Regions from separate parts of the Nonomuraea coxensis DSM 45129 genome, predicted to be linked through region 1. Evidence: riboswitches for the same ligand, from Rfam matches in the RefSeq annotation. Region 1 holds a riboswitch; the other holds the start of a gene.

The links. Region 1 has a riboswitch for S-adenosylmethionine ahead of Nocox_RS41125 (aminotransferase class V-fold PLP-dependent enzyme). Riboswitches for the same ligand answer to the same signal wherever they lie in the genome.
Region 2: it holds a riboswitch for S-adenosylmethionine, as region 1 does, so the genes downstream of both, thrC (threonine synthase) here and Nocox_RS41125 (aminotransferase class V-fold PLP-dependent enzyme) in region 1, are expected to answer to the same signal.

The regions. Positions count from the first base shown of each region.
Region 1 is NZ_CP068985.1:8,768,230-8,776,054, reverse strand. It holds gene Nocox_RS41130 (DoxX family protein) at 1-692, shown strand, start outside; gene Nocox_RS41125 (aminotransferase class V-fold PLP-dependent enzyme) at 736-2,037, opposite strand; SAM riboswitch class IV at 2,081-2,196, opposite strand; gene Nocox_RS41120 (TerC family protein) at 2,312-3,079, shown strand; gene Nocox_RS41115 (cytochrome P450) at 3,079-4,275, shown strand; gene Nocox_RS41110 (SAM-dependent methyltransferase) at 4,289-5,251, opposite strand; gene Nocox_RS41105 (chaplin) at 5,451-5,678, shown strand; gene Nocox_RS41100 (Rossmann-like and DUF2520 domain-containing protein) at 5,985-6,875, shown strand; gene panC (pantoate--beta-alanine ligase) at 6,931-7,767, shown strand.
Region 2 is NZ_CP068985.1:8,361,569-8,369,393, reverse strand. It holds gene otsB (trehalose-phosphatase) at 1-639, shown strand, start outside; gene Nocox_RS39200 (hypothetical protein) at 678-1,250, shown strand; gene Nocox_RS39195 (alpha,alpha-trehalose-phosphate synthase (UDP-forming)) at 1,266-2,690, opposite strand; gene Nocox_RS39190 (RNA polymerase sigma factor) at 2,722-3,276, shown strand; SAM riboswitch class I at 3,356-3,497, shown strand; gene thrC (threonine synthase) at 3,511-4,746, shown strand; gene Nocox_RS39180 (MoaD/ThiS family protein) at 4,770-5,045, shown strand; gene Nocox_RS39175 (cold-shock protein) at 5,286-5,486, shown strand; gene groL (chaperonin GroEL) at 5,827-7,452, shown strand; gene Nocox_RS39165 (hypothetical protein) at 7,600-7,825, shown strand, end outside.

The DNA.
Region 1 (7,825 bases):
CGACGACGGCGGCGTTCAGGGACATGGGGGTCCCGATGCCCGGCGCCGCCGCCGGCTACGCCAGCGTGGTCGAGACCGTCGGCGGCATCTTCCTCATCCTCGGGCTGCTGGTGCGGCCGGTGGCGCTGCTGCTGCTGATCAACATGCTGGGCGCGATCATCTTCGTGCACGGGAACAAGGGCGTCTTCGTGGGCGAGGGCGGATGGGAACTGGCGGCCGCGCTCGGCTCGCTCAGCCTGCTGTTCCTGGCGCTCGGCGGCGGGCGGATCGGGCTGGACGGGCTGTTCCGCGCGATCTTCCGGCGCCGTGCGAGGCACCAGGTCGCCGAGGACGAGCTGGTCGAGCGCCGGCCCGGCGCCGGCATGGGTCCCGGCCCGTCCAACGTCAGGACCACCGGCGTCAGACCCGGAAGCGCGGAGGGCGCCTACGCGGCCGGCGCCGGCATGCGGGGCGGCCAGGAAGCGGGCGCCGGCATGCAGGGCGGCTCCGAGGCCGGCGTCGGCACCGGCCGCCGGGCCGAGGAGCCGGTGACGCCCGCGGAGCCGGGGACGCCTGCCGAGCGGCCGGAGATCCCCCGGCAGCCGTCCGCGCCGCGCACCCACGCGGGCGGGCTCGACGACGAGGACATGCGCGACATCGACGCCCTGGTCTCCGAGGACCAGCCGGAGCACCGCAAGCCGCCGAACCGCTGACCCGCGCTGACCCGCGCTGACCCGCGGGGCTCGGCCGCCCCGGTCAGCGGCCGACGATGACGCGCAGGGCCTCGACCAGCCGGTCCACGTGCTCCTCGGTGGTCCCGATGCCGATGGAGGCCCGTACGGCCGAGGCCGTGCCGTCCTCGCACCCGCCGTCGGCCGTGCCCAGCAGGTGCCGGACGAACGGGTGCGCGCAGAACTTGCCGTCACGCACGCCGATGCCGTACTCGCCGGAGAGCGCCTCGGCCACCTCCCGCGCCGCGTGCCCGTCCACGGTGAACGAGACGATGCCGACGCGCGGGTGGTCCTTCCCCCACAGCGTCAGCTCGCGTACCCCTTCGATGGCGGCCAGCCCGGCGCGGAGCCGCGCGAGCAGCCGCTCCTCCTCGCGCACCAGCGGCGTCCAGCCGGTGGCGGTGAGCGCGTCGCAGGCCGCGGCCAGCGCGATCGCGCCGAGCACGTTGGGGGTGCCCGCCTCGTGGCGCGGCTCGGGGTCCTCGTGCCACTCGGGGGCCCGCTCGGGGGCCTCGCCGACCGCGCGCACCGCGCCCCCGCCCTTCAGGTACGGCTCACCGCCCGCCAGCCAGTCCCCGCGCCCCACGAGCGCCCCGGCGCCGAACGGCGCGTACAGCTTGTGCCCGGAGAAGGCCACGTAGTCGAGGTCCAGCGCGGTCAGGTTGAGCTGCCGGTGCGGCACGAGCTGCGCGGCGTCCACCAGGATGCGCGCCCCGTGGCGGTGCGCGATGTGCGCCAGCGCGGCGATCGGCCACAGCTCGCCGGTGACGTTGGAGGCGGCGGTGACGACGAGCAGCTTGGGCCCGTCGATCGCGGCCAGCGCCTCGTCGGCGGCGCGTACGGCCTCGCCGGGGAAGGCGGGCGGGGCCAGCCGGACGGCGTCGCGCCAGGGCAGGAGCGCGGCGTGGTGCTCGGTGTCGAAGACGACGACGGTGGTGCCGGCGGGCAGGCAGCGGGCCAGCAGGTTGGTGGCGTCGGTGGTGTTGCGGGTGAAGATCACCGCGTCGGAGGGGCGGGCGCCCACGAAGGCCCGTACGGTGTGGCGGGCCTGCTCGTATCTGGCGGTGGTGAGCTGGGAGGCGTAGCCGGCGCCGCGGTGGACGCTGGAGTAGGCCGGGAGCGCGGCGGTGACGGCGGCGCTGACCGGCTCCAGACAGGGCGCGCTGGCGGCGTAGTCGAGGTTGGCGTACCGGACGAGCCGGCCGCCCTTGACCGGCACCTCCAGGTCGGCCCCGAGCACGGCGGGGACGGGCCGGGCGGTCTCCGTCGCGGCGGCGGGGGCCTCGGCGGGGGCGGCGGCGTCGCTGAAGATCGTCAGAGTGGGCACAGCAATGCTCCTCGGGTCATCGGACCCCAGGAGGCGACCTTGGAGCCCGCGCTTGCCCGCCACACCTCGTGACGGACCAGGTCTTCACCCGGGGCACCCCGCCGCGGACGCGAGGGTTGCCGGCCAGCTAGCCGGGGCTTGTCGCTGGCGCTCATGACCTACGCCCGCACTATAACCGACACCTGGCGGCAAAACGCAAGTGCGTGAACTTCTGTGGTGGTTGGCGCGTTGTGCCCGGAAAGTTCGTTGGCCCGCGCTTGACGGAGGTGTTCGGATGTTGGACTGGGTGGCCGACCCCCAGATGTGGATCGGCTTCTTCACCCTTGTCGCCCTGGAGATCGTCCTGGGGATCGACAACATCATCTTCATCTCCATCCTGGCGGGGAAGCTGCCGCCCGAGCAGCGCGACAGGGCCCGGGTGCTCGGCCTGGCCGCGGCCCTGGTCAGCCGGCTGCTCCTGCTGCTCGGTCTGTCGTGGGTGGTGCAGCTCACCGAGCCGCTGTTCACGGTGCTCGGACAGGAGATCTCGGGACGGGACCTCATCCTGCTGCTCGGCGGGCTCTTCCTGCTGGGCAAGAGCGTCACCGAGATCGGCCACACCATGGACGGCCCGGTGGGCAAGGACGGCAAGAAGGCCGCCGTCACCTCGTTCACGTCGGTGATCCTGCAGATCATGATCCTTGACGTGGTGTTCTCGCTGGACTCGGTCATCACCGCGGTCGGCATGGTGGACGAGCTCGGCGTGATGGTCGCGGCGGTGGTGGTGGCGGTCGTGGTGATGCTGTTCGCCTCGGGGCCGATCAGCCGCTTCGTGGACCAGCACCCGAGCGTCAAGATGCTGGCGCTGGCGTTCCTGGTGCTGATCGGCGTGGTGCTCGTCGCCGAGGGCCTGGACCAGCACATCCCGAAGGGCTACATCTACTTCGCGATGGCGTTCTCGGTCGTCGTGGAGTTGCTGAACATCCGGGTGCGGAGCAAGAACGCCAGGCAGCGGCAGGTGGAGGCTGTCGAGCACGAGGCGGAGGCTCCTAAGATGCAATAGTGCGCTTTGACCCCTGGAATCCGGATTTCGTAGCCCATCCCTATCCGGTCTACGACGAGCTGCGGCGCGAGCGGCCCGTCAGCTACTACGAGCCCACCGACCAGTGGCTCGTCTCCCGTCACGCCGACGTCAACGCCCTGCTCAGGGACCGTCGCCTGGGCAGGTCGTACCTGCACGTGGCCACGCACGAGGAGTTCGGCAGGCAGCCGGAGCCGGAGTTCCAGGAGCCGTTCTGGCGGGTGATCAGGGCGGGCATGCTGGACGTCGAGCCGCCGGTGCACACGCGGCTGCGGCGGCTGGTGTCGAAGGCGTTCACGCCGCGCATGGTCGAGTCCCTGCGGCCGCGCGTGCGGGCCATCGCGGGCGGGCTCGCGGACACGTTCGTGGAGAAGGGCGGGGGTGACCTGCTCGCCGAGGTCGCCGAGCCGCTGCCGGTCACCGTGATCGCCGAGATGCTCGGCATCCCCGAGGCCGACCGCCACCTGCTCCGCCCCTGGTCGGCCGACATCTGCGGCATGTACGAGCTCAACCCGGGCATCGAGGCGCAGCACACCGCCGTCCGCGCGGCCTCGGAGTTCGCCGGCTACCTCAGGGACCTGGCCCGCGTCCGCCGCGCCGCCCCCGGCGACGACCTGGTCAGCGCGCTCGCCCAGATCCCCGAGCTGACCGAGGACGAGCTGATCGGCACCTGCGTGCTGCTGCTCAACGCCGGGCACGAGGCCACCGTGAACGTCACAGGCAACGGCTGGTGGTCGCTGTTCAGGAACCCGGAGGAGCTGGCCAGGCTGCGCGCCGACCGCTCGCTGCTGCCCACCGCCGTCGAGGAGCTGCTGCGCTGGGACACGCCGCTGCAGCTGTTCGAGCGGTGGGTGCTGGAGGACATCGAGGTCCACGGGGTGGAGATCCCGCGCGGGGCCGAGGTGGCGCTGCTGTTCGGCTCGGCCAACCGGGACCCCGAGGCGTTCGAGGACCCGGACCGGCTGGACGTGGGGCGGGCCGACAACCCGCACATCTCCTTCGGCGCCGGCATCCACTTCTGCCTGGGGGCGCCGCTGGCCCGCATCGAGCTGATGGAGTCGTTCGGGGCGCTGCTGGACCGTACGGTGAGCCTGGAGCTGCGCGAGGAGCCCTCGTGGAAGCCCGGCTACATCATCCGCGGCCTGGAGGCTCTGCACCTCACCGCCACCCCCGCCTGACGGAGCGGCGCCGTCAGCGGCGCTGGTCGAGCCAGCCGAAGCCGCCGAGCCCGGCCGGATCGATGAGCTCGCCCTCCTCCGACGCCCTGGCCAGCGCCCGCAGGTAGCCGCGCGGATCCCGGTGGGCCAGCTCGACCGGCGGCCGGGCGCCGGTCAGGCCCAGGGCGCGCAGCGCGGCGCGCTGTGTGGACAAGGTTGTGGATATCGCGCCGGCCCGGCGGCCCGCCTCCGCGCAGGCGTCGAGCGCCACGTGCGCGGTGATGTCGCAGGTGCCGTCGGGTATGGGGCTGACGACCGCCCCGTCACGGTAGCCGGTCAGCGTGCCGCAGAGGGGGCGGTTGTCCACAGGATGTGCATAATCGACGGCGATCGCCCGGCCCCTGGTGAGGCGGGTGACGACCGCCGCCCACGCCTCGTCGCGGGGCCGTCCGATCTCGGCCCGCGCCCCGACCCGGGGGAGTGGCCACCACCGTTCGAGCCACTCCCGGTCGGCGGGCCGCAGGGCCCCGCCGACGCGCTCCTCGCCCGTGTGGACGTCGACCATGACCAGCCGCGGCCCGCCGGAGGTCTGCTCGACGACGTCCACCGGCACGTTGTCGAGCCACTCGTTGGCGATGGCGAGGCCCTGGATGGCGTCGGGCAGCCCGCCGCGCCACTCGACCCGCTCGGGCAGGCCCTCCGGCCGGGGCGACAGGTCGACCGCCGTGACCCGCAGCCGCTCGCTCAGGCCGGGCTCGGCCGCGGCGAGCACGCGGGTGACCAGGGTGCCCTCGCCGGCGCCGATGTCGACCAGGTCGAGCCTGTCGGGCTTGCCGAGCTCGGCGTCCACCTCGCGGAGCAGGGCCAGCACCGCCTCGGCGAACGCCGCCGAGGCGCTGACGGACGTGCGGAAGTGGCCCGAGGGGCGCTCGCGGAGATAGAAGCCCGCCTCGCCGTACAGCGCTCGCTGGGTCGCGGCGCGCCAGGTCAGCCACATGTCATGGACTATCTCACGACTCGTCGATGGCACGCACCGTCATCTCGTGACTACTCATTGTCGTTCGCTTGCGGTACTGTTTACGTTCTGTCGCCGGTCGGCTGCGTTGCGCCAACCCCCAGGTGGCGACTGCGGCGGCCGTTCCCGGCGCAAGCCAACGTCCGCGGCCCTCGTGCCGCGCAATCGAAAAGGAGCTCACATGCTGAAGAAGACCCTGGTCCTGGTCGGTGCCGCCGCGGCTCTCGCGCTGTCCGCGCCCGTCGCCCACGCCGACATCACCAGCGGCAACGGCAGCATCCTGGGTGGCAACCAGGTCAACGTCCCGATCAGCGTGCCCGTCAACGTCTGCGGCAACGCCGTCGCGGTCATCGGCGTCAGCGTGGCCGGCTGCAAGGGTGGGGCGACCTCCCACCTGAAGAACCGCTGACGAAGCGGGGAGCCCGGACCGGTGCGGTCCGGTCCGGGCTCGGACTCCCGGCCGGGCAGTCGGCGGAGCACCGGCCAGGCGCACCTCCAAGAGGTCACCATGCGGGCGTCGGGTCCGAGGGCTCGGCGCCCGCTCCAATGCGGTGAACCCCTCTCCTCATCTCTTCCGACAGGGGGTGCACCTTTTGTATGCCCTTGTCCCTTTTGCCGATAACTCAACCTCCGGCAAAGCACCAGTCACAATCCCTGGACGGAGAGGCCGTTACGCTGGGCGGCAGTGCCATCCGGTCGACAGGGGTGAGACGTCATGGAGGCAGGGGATCGCCCGGCCCGGCTGAGCGTGGGCGTGCTCGGGGCGGGCAAGGTGGGCTCGGCCCTCGGTGCCGCGTTGCAGCAGGCCGGCCATCGCATCGTCGCCGCGAGCGGCGTGTCCGACAACTCCCAGCGCTGGGCGGCTGAGCGCCTCGGCGTGACGCCGTCCCGGCCCGACGAGGTGGTGACGGCGGCCCAGCTCATCCTGCTGACCGTGCCCGACGACGCGCTGCCCGACCTCGTCGGCGGCCTCGCCGCCACCGGCGCCGATCTGCAGGGCAAGCTGCTGGTGCACACCAGCGGCGCGTACGGGCTGTCGGTGCTCGACCCGGCCGCCAGGCGCGGCGCGCTGCCGCTCGCGCTGCATCCCGTGATGACGTTCACCGGCCGCGACGACGACCTCAACAAGCTCACCGGCATCTCCTACGGCGTCACCGCCCCCGACGCGCTGCGCCCGATCGCCGAGGCCCTGGTCATCGAGATGGGCGGCGAGCCGGTCTGGATCGCCGACTCCGACCGCGCGCTCTACCACGCGGCCCTGGCCGGAGCCGCCAACCACATGGTCACCCTCATCGCCGAGTCCTCCGACCTGCTCGGGCGCATCGGCGTCGAGCATCCGGGGCGGATGCTGGGCCCGCTGCTCGGCGCCGCGCTCGACAACGTCCTGCGGCTCGGCATCGCCGGTCTCACCGGCCCGGTCGTGCGCGGCGACGCCGGCACCGTGCGCAAGCACGTCGACGCGCTGATCCTGGCCGCCCCGGAGGCGGCCGACGCCTACATCGCGCTGGCCAGGCTCACCGCCGACCGCGCGCTCGCCGCCGGACTGCTCAAACCGGAGGAGGCGGAGCGGCTGCTCGACGCGCTGGGCGGCAATATATGGACCTGACCGTGCGAGGAAGCGCCGCCGCGAAGCGGAGGCCATGAACGCGAGGGGCCGCCCCATGGATCTGATCGTCGCCAGGAACAGGGAAGACCTGGTCAAGGCGCGTGGCGGTGGTGAGGTGGCGCTGGTGCCGACGATGGGCGCGCTGCACGAGGGCCACCGCTCGCTCATGCGGCTCGCCCGGTCGCGGGCCGACCAGGTCGTGGTCAGCGTTTTCGTCAACCCGCTGCAGTTCGGGCCGAGCGAGGACTTCTCCCGCTATCCCCGTACGTTCGAGTCGGATCTGGAGGTGTGCCGGGCCGAGGGCGTGGACGTGGTCTTCCACCCGTCCGCCGAGGACATGTACCACCCCGACCGCCAGGTGAGCCTCCTGGCCGGCCGGATGGGCGAGATCGTGGAGGGGGAGTCCCGCCCCGGGCACTTCGACGGGGTGCTGACGGTGGTGCTCAAGCTGTTCAACCTCGTCCAGCCGAGGGTGGCGGTCTTCGGGCAGAAGGACGCCCAGCAGCTCGCCCTGATCCGCCGCATGGTGGCCGACCTGGACGTGCCGGTCGAGATCGTCGGCGCGCCCACCGTCCGCGAGCCCGACGGCCTGGCCCTGTCGAGCCGCAACCGCTACCTGTCCGAGGACGACCGGCAGGTGGCGCTGGCGCTCTCCCGCGCCCTGCGCGCGGGCGAGGCCGAGCGGCGGCCCGGCGCGATCCGCGAGGCCGCCCGCGAGGTGCTGGCCGCCGCCGGGCCCCGGCTCGACCTGGACTACGTGGTGCTGGTCGATCCGGCGACGTTCACCGAGGTGGGGGAGGAGCACGCGGGCGAGGCCGTGCTCGCCGTGGCCGCCAGGGTCGGCGCCACCCGGCTGATCGACAACGTCGTCCTGAACGTGAATCCCGCCTGAGGCGGATCCCGGGGCATGCACACCCTCGCGGAAGCGTTATCGTCATGTTGACGAAATC
Region 2 (7,825 bases), 410 kb from region 1:
CTCGGCGCGCACGTGCGGGCCGTGGCCATCGTGACCGGCCGGCCCCCCGCCACCGCGCTGGAGCTGGGCCCGGGGCTGGCCGACGTTCCCGGGCTGGTCATCCTCGGCCACTACGGCTTCGAACGCTGGGAGCACGGCCGGCTCTCCGCCCCGCCCCCGCCGCCCGGCGTGCCCAGGGCGCGGGCCGAGCTGCCCGCGCTGCTCGACTCGGCCGGCGTCGTGGGCGTGACGGTCGAGGACAAGGGCAGGGCCGTCGCGGTGCACACCCGCCGCGCCCCCGACCCCGAGGGCGCGCTGGCCGCGCTGCGCGAGCCGCTGGCCGGGCTCGCCGCGCGGCACGGGCTGGTGGTCGAGCCCGGCCGCATGGTGCTGGAGCTGCGGCCGCCCGGCATGGACAAGGGGCACGCGCTCGGCCTGTTCCTGGCCGAGCGGGAGGCGCGCTCGGTGCTGTTCGCCGGCGACGACCTGGGCGACCTCGCGGCCTTCGACGCCGTACGGGCCTCCGGGCTGCCCGGGGTGACCGTGTGCAGCGGCTCGGCGGAGGTGACCGCGCTGGCCGAGCGGGCCGACATCGTGGTGGACGGCCCGGACGGCGTGCTGGCGCTGCTGGCGGAGCTGGCGTCGGCGTTCAGCCGTTGACGACTGGACTGCAAGTCCGGTTCTCTAGGGTCGGACGCATGATCAAGCGTTACCTCGCCGTCGCCGCCACCGCCGCCGTCACCCTCACCGCCGGGGCCTTCCCCGCCCACGCCGCTCCCGCCCAGGAGCTGAGGCTGCGTGCCGGGCTCACCCTCTACATCCCGATCCAGTGGGTGGTCCACCGGTTCGGCCCGGACAACGTGCAGGTCGTGACCGGCAAGTGCGGGCGGGCCGTGGGCTGGCGGACGGTGGAGTGCGACGCGTTCTACATCCTCGGGCCGTCGTTCATCAAGCGCGGCGCGGAGGGCTGGGGCCCCTACACCGGCAAGAACCCGTACTACCCGGCGAGCGACGTGCAGCCCTGCCCGTCCAACGACAAGTGGGGCGAGGTCATCGGGCCGAAGGTCACCCGGGGGCTCCGGCAGGTCGGGCCGGGCCACAAGGCCGCGTACAACGCCTGGAAGTCCACCTGCGTCAGCTTCAGCGGCGGCAAGGTCAAGAGCCGCTTCACCCAGCGCGAGTGGTACCTGCCGAAGAGCAAGATCCTGGTCGTCGACCAGTGGAACACCCCCGGGCTGGCCGACGCGCTGAAGCACGCCGACTGGCGGTGAGCGCGGGCCCGCGGCTCAGCCGAGGGCGTCGAGCTGGGCCGCGAGCCACTTCTGGGGCGGCAGGGCGGTGGCCGCGGCGCGCAGCTTGTCGCGCCGCGCCCGCCGCTCGTCCTCCGGCATGACCAGCGCCTCGTGCAGGGCGGCGGCCGTGCCGCTGACGTCGTAGGGGTTGACCACGAGGGCGTGCGGGCCCAGCTCGGCCGCCGCGCCCGCCTCCCGCGAGAGCACCAGCGCGCAGCGCGGCGACAGCACCGGGCCCTCCTTGGCCACCAGGTTCATGCCGTCGCGGATCGGGTTGACCAGCAGCACGTCGGCCATCCGGTACGCGGCCAGCGAGCGCGGATAGTCGTCGTGCACGTTGAGGATGAGCGGGTCCCAGTCCTCGGTGGCGAACTCGTTCTCGATCTCCTGGGCGCAGCGCTGCACCGAGGCGGTGTACTCGCGGTATTCCGGCAGGTCGTGCCGGCTCGGATAGGCGAAGGCCAGGTGCACCACGCGGCCGTGCCACTCGGGATGGGCGGCCAGGAACTCGCCGTAGGCCACCAGGCCGCGCACGATGTTCTTCGACAGCTCGGTGCGGTCGATGCGGACGATGAGCCGGCGGTCGCCGACCTGCTCCCTGATCGCCGTCATGTGCGACTCGACGTCGGGCTCGCAGGCCCGCTCCCACAGCGCCGCGCCGTCCACCCCCAGGCTGTGGACGCCGATCCTGGTGGTGCGGCCCTCGTGGGTGACGCTGGGGGCGGCGCGGTCGACCTCGGCCCCGAGCACCGCCTCGCAGCAGTCCATGAACGCCGCCGCCCACCGTTCGGCCAGGAACCCGGCGTGGTCGGCGCCGAGTATGCCCTCCAGGACCTCGCCGGCCACCTCGTCGGGCAGCAGCGAGAAGTACTCGGGCGGCGCCCACGGGGTGTGGCTGAAGTGCGCGATGCGCAGGTCGGGCCGCTCGGCCCTGAGCATGGCGGGGGTGAGCGTCAGGTGGTAGTCCTGCACCATCACGCGGGCGCCGTGCCCGGCCTCCTCGGCGAGGGCGAGCGCGAAGGCGCCGTTGTAGTCGCGGTAGGACTCCCACTCGCGGGCGAAGCGGATGCCGAAGCTGGGCGCGTTGGGGATGTCGTAGAGCAGGTGGTTGACGAACCACAGCGTGGAGTTGGCCACGGCGTTGTAGGCGCGGTGGAAGGTGGCCGCGGGGATGTCGAGCATGCGCAGCGGCCCGGTGTCGTAGCCGGCCTGGTCGAGGCGGCCGCCCGGCGACAGGCGCACGGCGCTGCGGTCGTCGTCGGACAGCGCCGCGCAGACCCACAGGACGCCGTCGCCTTTCGTGACCCCGGACAGCCCGGAGACGAGACCGCCGCCGCCCCGTCTCATGGTGAGGACACCGTCGTCGGAGACGGTGAAGGAGACCGGCCCTCTGTTGGAGGCCACGAGGACGCTGTTCATCGAAGCTCCCTCCGATCATAGGATCCCAGCTATGGCGCTTGATGAGCTAACCGAGGAACTCGCCCGATCCGCCGCCGCTGGAGATCATCGCGCGCTCGGCGAGTTGCTGGCCAGGATCGAGCCCGATGTGATGCGCCACTGCTCCCGGATCCTGCCGTACCACCAGGACGCCGAGGAGGCGTCGCAGGACACCCTGCTCGCGGTGGCCCGCAACATCGGCCGCTTCGAAGGGCGCGCCAGGTTCAGCACGTGGCTGCACATCGTCACGGCCAACTGCGCGCGCACCACCTACCGGTCGCTGAAGCGCAGGGCGGCCGAGCAGACCTCCGACGAGCTGCCGACGCAGAAGCCCGACGCGCGGCGGGTGAGCGTGATCGCGGGCTCGCGGCTCGACCTGCTCGACGCGATGGAGGCGCTGGAGGCCGACAAACCCGACCTGGCGCAGGCGCTGGTCCTGCGCGACATCGTGCAGCTCGACTACAACGAGGTGGCCGAGCAGCTCGGCATCCCGCTCGGCACCGCGAAGTCGCGCATCCACCAGGCCCGCAAGTACGTGCAGGCAGCGCTGGGTGAGGACTATCGGTGAGACGCGCTGTCTCATGTGCTGAGACAGGTGGTAACTCCGGCCACTTCAGCGGGTAGAGTCGGGTTCAACAACTTCATACAGCTCATCCAGAGGGGTGGAGGGACCGGCCCTGCGAAGCCCCGGCAACCCTCCCGGCTTTCGACTCGCGACCTGGCGAGGCCGACCGGGACAAGGTGCCAATTCCGGTTCGCGGTCAAGGTGGCCGTGGGCGAAGATGAGGGAAGGCCTCGCTTCATGTCGCACGACTTTGGTCCTGCCGTCGCTCTGTCCTGCCGCGAGTGCGGCGCCCGCTACCCGCTCGGGCCGAGTTTCGCGTGTCTGGAGTGTTTCGGGCCGCTCGAAGCGGCCTACGAGTTCGGCCGGGTGACCCGCGAGGACATCGCCGCGGGCCCGGCCAGCATCTGGCGCTACCGCTCGCTGCTCCCGGTCCCCGCCGACGTGGCGAGCAAGCCCAACATGAACCCCGGCTGGACCCAGCTGGTCAGGGCGGGCAACCTCGGGCGGGCGCTCGGCATCAGGTCCCTGCACGTCAAGGACGACTCCGGCAACCCCACCCACTCCTTCAAGGACCGGGTGGTCGCCATCGCCGTCGAGGCGGCGCGCACCTTCGGCTTCCACACGCTCTCCTGCTCCTCCACCGGCAACCTCGCGGGCGCGGTCACCGCCGCGGCGGCGCGGGCCGGGCTCGACGCCTGCGTGTTCATCCCGGCCGACCTGGAAGAGGCGAAGATCGCCATGGCCCGGGTGTTCGGCGGCAGGCTGATCGGCATCGACGGCAGCTACGACGAGGTCAACCGGTTCTGCTCGGAGCTGATCGGCGACCCGCTGGGCGACAAGTGGGGGTTCGTCAACGTCAACCTGCGCCCCTACTACGCCGAGGGCTCCAAGACGCTCGCGTACGAGATCGCCGAGCAGCTCGGCTGGCGGCTGCCCGAGCAGATCGTCATCCCGATCGCCTCCGGCTCGCAGCTCACCAAGATCGACAAGGGTTTCAAGGAGCTGATCGCCCTGGGCCTGGTCGAGGACACCCCCTACAAGGTCTTCGGCGCGCAGGCGGCCGGGTGCTCGCCGGTGTCGGCGGCCTACAAGGCGGGGCACGACGTCGTCCAGCCGGTCAAGCCGGACACCATCGCGAAGTCGCTGGCCATCGGCAACCCGGCCGACGGCCCCTACGTGCTGGACATCGCCCGGCGCACCGGCGGGGCCGTCGAGGACGTCACCGACGCCGAGGTCGTGGCCGCGATCAAGCTGCTGGCCTCGACCGAGGGCATCTTCGCCGAGACCGCGGGCGGCGTCACGGTCGGCGTGCTGAAGAAGCTGGTCGAGACGGGGCGGCTCGACCCCGAGGCCGAGACCGTGGTCCTCAACACCGGCGACGGCCTGAAGACGCTGGACGCCATCGCCGGCGAGTCGTCGCGGCCCACCGCCGTGATCAAGCCGTCCCTCGACGCGTTCCGCGCGGCTGTCTGACAACCAGGAAAGGCGAGATAACCATGAGCGTTACTGTGCGGATTCCCACCATTCTGCGCACCTACACCGGCGGAAACGCGGAAGTGAGTGGCGAGGGCGCGACTCTTCGTGACGTGCTCGCCAAGCTCGACGCCGACTACCCGGGCATCGGCGCGAGAATTCTGGATGAATCGGGCAAGATTCGACGTTTTGTCAACGTTTACGTGGGGGAAGAGGACGTCCGTTTCGCCGAGGGCCTGGACACTCCGGCCCCGCAGGGCGCGCAGATCTCCATCATCCCGGCGGTCGCCGGCGGCTGAGGCCCGTACGACATGACAGAAGGCGCCCCTAGCGGGCGCCTTCTGCTTTTCGGACCTATTCAAACGTTGAAGTACCTGGGCTGCGAACAAATGCGTCGTTCGCGGATTGACTCTGTTGCCAAACCCCTTGCCACAGGTATGGTCGAGGCGATCGTCTGCCTGATTTGACATTAAGTCAGACGATTACGGGTCTCGCGGTGGAATGGGCGAGATCCGTAGCCCCAGTAAGAGGAGTCGGAAGTGGCGCAGGGCACCGTCAAGTGGTTCAACGCGGACAAGGGCTACGGCTTCATCGCGGTAGACGGTGGTAAGGATGTATTCGTCCATTACTCCGCGATCCTGATGGACGGGTACCGATCTCTCGAACAGGGCCAGCGGGTCGAGTTCGAGATCACGCAGGGCCAGAAGGGACCGCAGGCCGAGTCTGTCCGCGCGGTCTGATTCATGTCACCTGGTATGCACCGGCGGGACACGTGCGGCAACGCAGTCCGTACGAGCTCGCCACCCCCGTAGTCGTCGACCGACGGCGGGCCACACGGTGAGCGGCCCGCCGTCCGCGGCGCGAACCCGGCTGACCTGCGCGGGAGCCTCTCCAGAAGGTCGTTCGCTTGCACTCGGCAGGGTAGAGTGCTAAACAGTTCGTTGGCACTCTGTGTGGCAGAGTGCCAACGAACTCGGGATCGAGACGATGGGGTCTGCCGAACGGAGATGCAGTCCCTGGCCGTCGCGGGCGTCGGCTCGGTCCAGGACAAGCCACCCTGCATCTGGGAGGTCTAGCCTTATGGCAGCCAAGATGATCGCGTTTGACGAGGACGCCCGGCGCGGTCTCGAGCGCGGTATGAACCAGCTCGCTGACGCCGTCAAGGTGACCTTGGGCCCCAAGGGCCGCAACGTCGTGCTGGAGAAGAAGTGGGGCGCCCCCACCATCACCAACGACGGTGTGTCCATCGCCAAGGAGATCGAGCTCGAGGACCCTTGGGAGAAGATCGGCGCCGAGCTGGTCAAGGAAGTCGCCAAGAAGACCGACGACGTCGCCGGCGACGGCACCACCACCGCCACCGTGCTCGCCCAGGCGCTGGTACGTGAGGGCCTGCGCAACGTCGCCGCCGGCGCCAACCCGATGGCCCTGAAGAAGGGCATCGAGGCCGCCGTCGAGCGCGTCAGCGAGGAGCTCTCCAAGCTGGCCAAGGACGTGGAGACCAAGGAGCAGATCGCCTCCACCGCCTCCATCTCCGCCGCCGACCCCGAGATCGGCTCGCTCATCGCCGAGGCGATGGACAAGGTCGGCAAGGAAGGCGTCATCACCGTCGAGGAGAGCAACACCTTCGGCCTGGAGCTCGAGCTCACCGAGGGCATGCGCTTCGACAAGGGCATGGTGTCGATGTACTTCGTCACCGACTCCGACCGGATGGAGGCCGTCCTCGAGGACCCCTACATCCTGATCGTCAACAGCAAGGTCTCCGCCAACAAGGACCTGCTGCCCCTGCTCGACAAGGTCGTGCAGTCCGGCAAGCCGCTGCTGATCATCGCCGAGGACGTCGAGGGCGAGGCCCTGGCCACCCTGGTCGTCAACAAGATCCGCGGCCTGTTCCGCTCCGTGGCCGTCAAGGCCCCGGGCTTCGGTGACCGCCGCAAGGCCATGCTCAACGACATCGCCATCCTGACCGGTGGCCAGGTCATCGCCGAGGAGGTCGGTCTCAAGCTGGAGAACGCCACCCTCGACCTGCTGGGCCGCGCGCGCAAGGTGGTCGTCACCAAGGACGAGACCACGATCGTCGACGGCGCCGGTGACGCCGAGCAGATCTCCGGCCGGGTCAACGAGATCCGCGCCGAGATCGAGCGCACCGACTCCGACTACGACCGCGAGAAGCTCCAGGAGCGGCTGGCCAAGCTGGCCGGTGGCGTCGCCGTGATCAAGGCGGGCGCGGCCACCGAGGTCGAGCTGAAGGAGCGCAAGCACCGCATCGAGGACGCCGTGCGCAACGCCAAGGCGGCCGTCGAGGAGGGCATCGTCCCCGGTGGTGGCGTGGCGCTGCTGCAGGCCGGCGCGAAGGCGTTCGACAAGCTGGAGCTGTCCGGCGACGAGGCCACGGGTGCCGCGATCGTCAAGAAGGCTCTGGAGGAGCCGCTCAAGCAGATCGCGGTCAACGCCGGTCTTGAGGGCGGCGTCGTGGTGGAGAAGGTCCGCAACCTGACTCCGGGTGAGGGCCTCAACGCCGCCAGCGGCGAGTACGTCAACATGTTCGAGTCGGGGATCATCGACCCGGCCAAGGTGACGCGCTCCGCGCTGCAGAACGCCGCGTCCATCGCGGCGCTCTTCCTGACCACCGAGGCCGTCATCGCCGAGAAGCCCGAGAAGGCCACTGCCGCTCCCGCCATGCCGGGTGGCGGCGACATGGACTTCTAGGTCTGTTCGCGACGCCGACGCCAAGAGCGGCCCGGGTTTTCCGGGCCGCTCTTGTTTCGTTTACCGGACATTACGTTTCACAATTGATCCGCTACCCGTAGTGAGGAAATGTGTGTGCGGAACACGCATTCACGAAAGGAGTGGCGGATGTTTTCCCGTAGCAGCCGCATTTTCGGCGCGGGCCTCGTGGCCGTGGCCGCCCTGACCGCGACGGGCGGTCCCGTCAGGGCCGACGACGGTCGCACCTCGCCGATGCGGCTTCCGTACGAGCTGTGGTTCTGTCCGGCCGGCGGCGCGTTCGGACTGCCGATGGTCGACTCCCTGGTGGGGCAGGTCCTGGGCTGCGGCGGCCGGACGGGGCCGGCGAGCACGC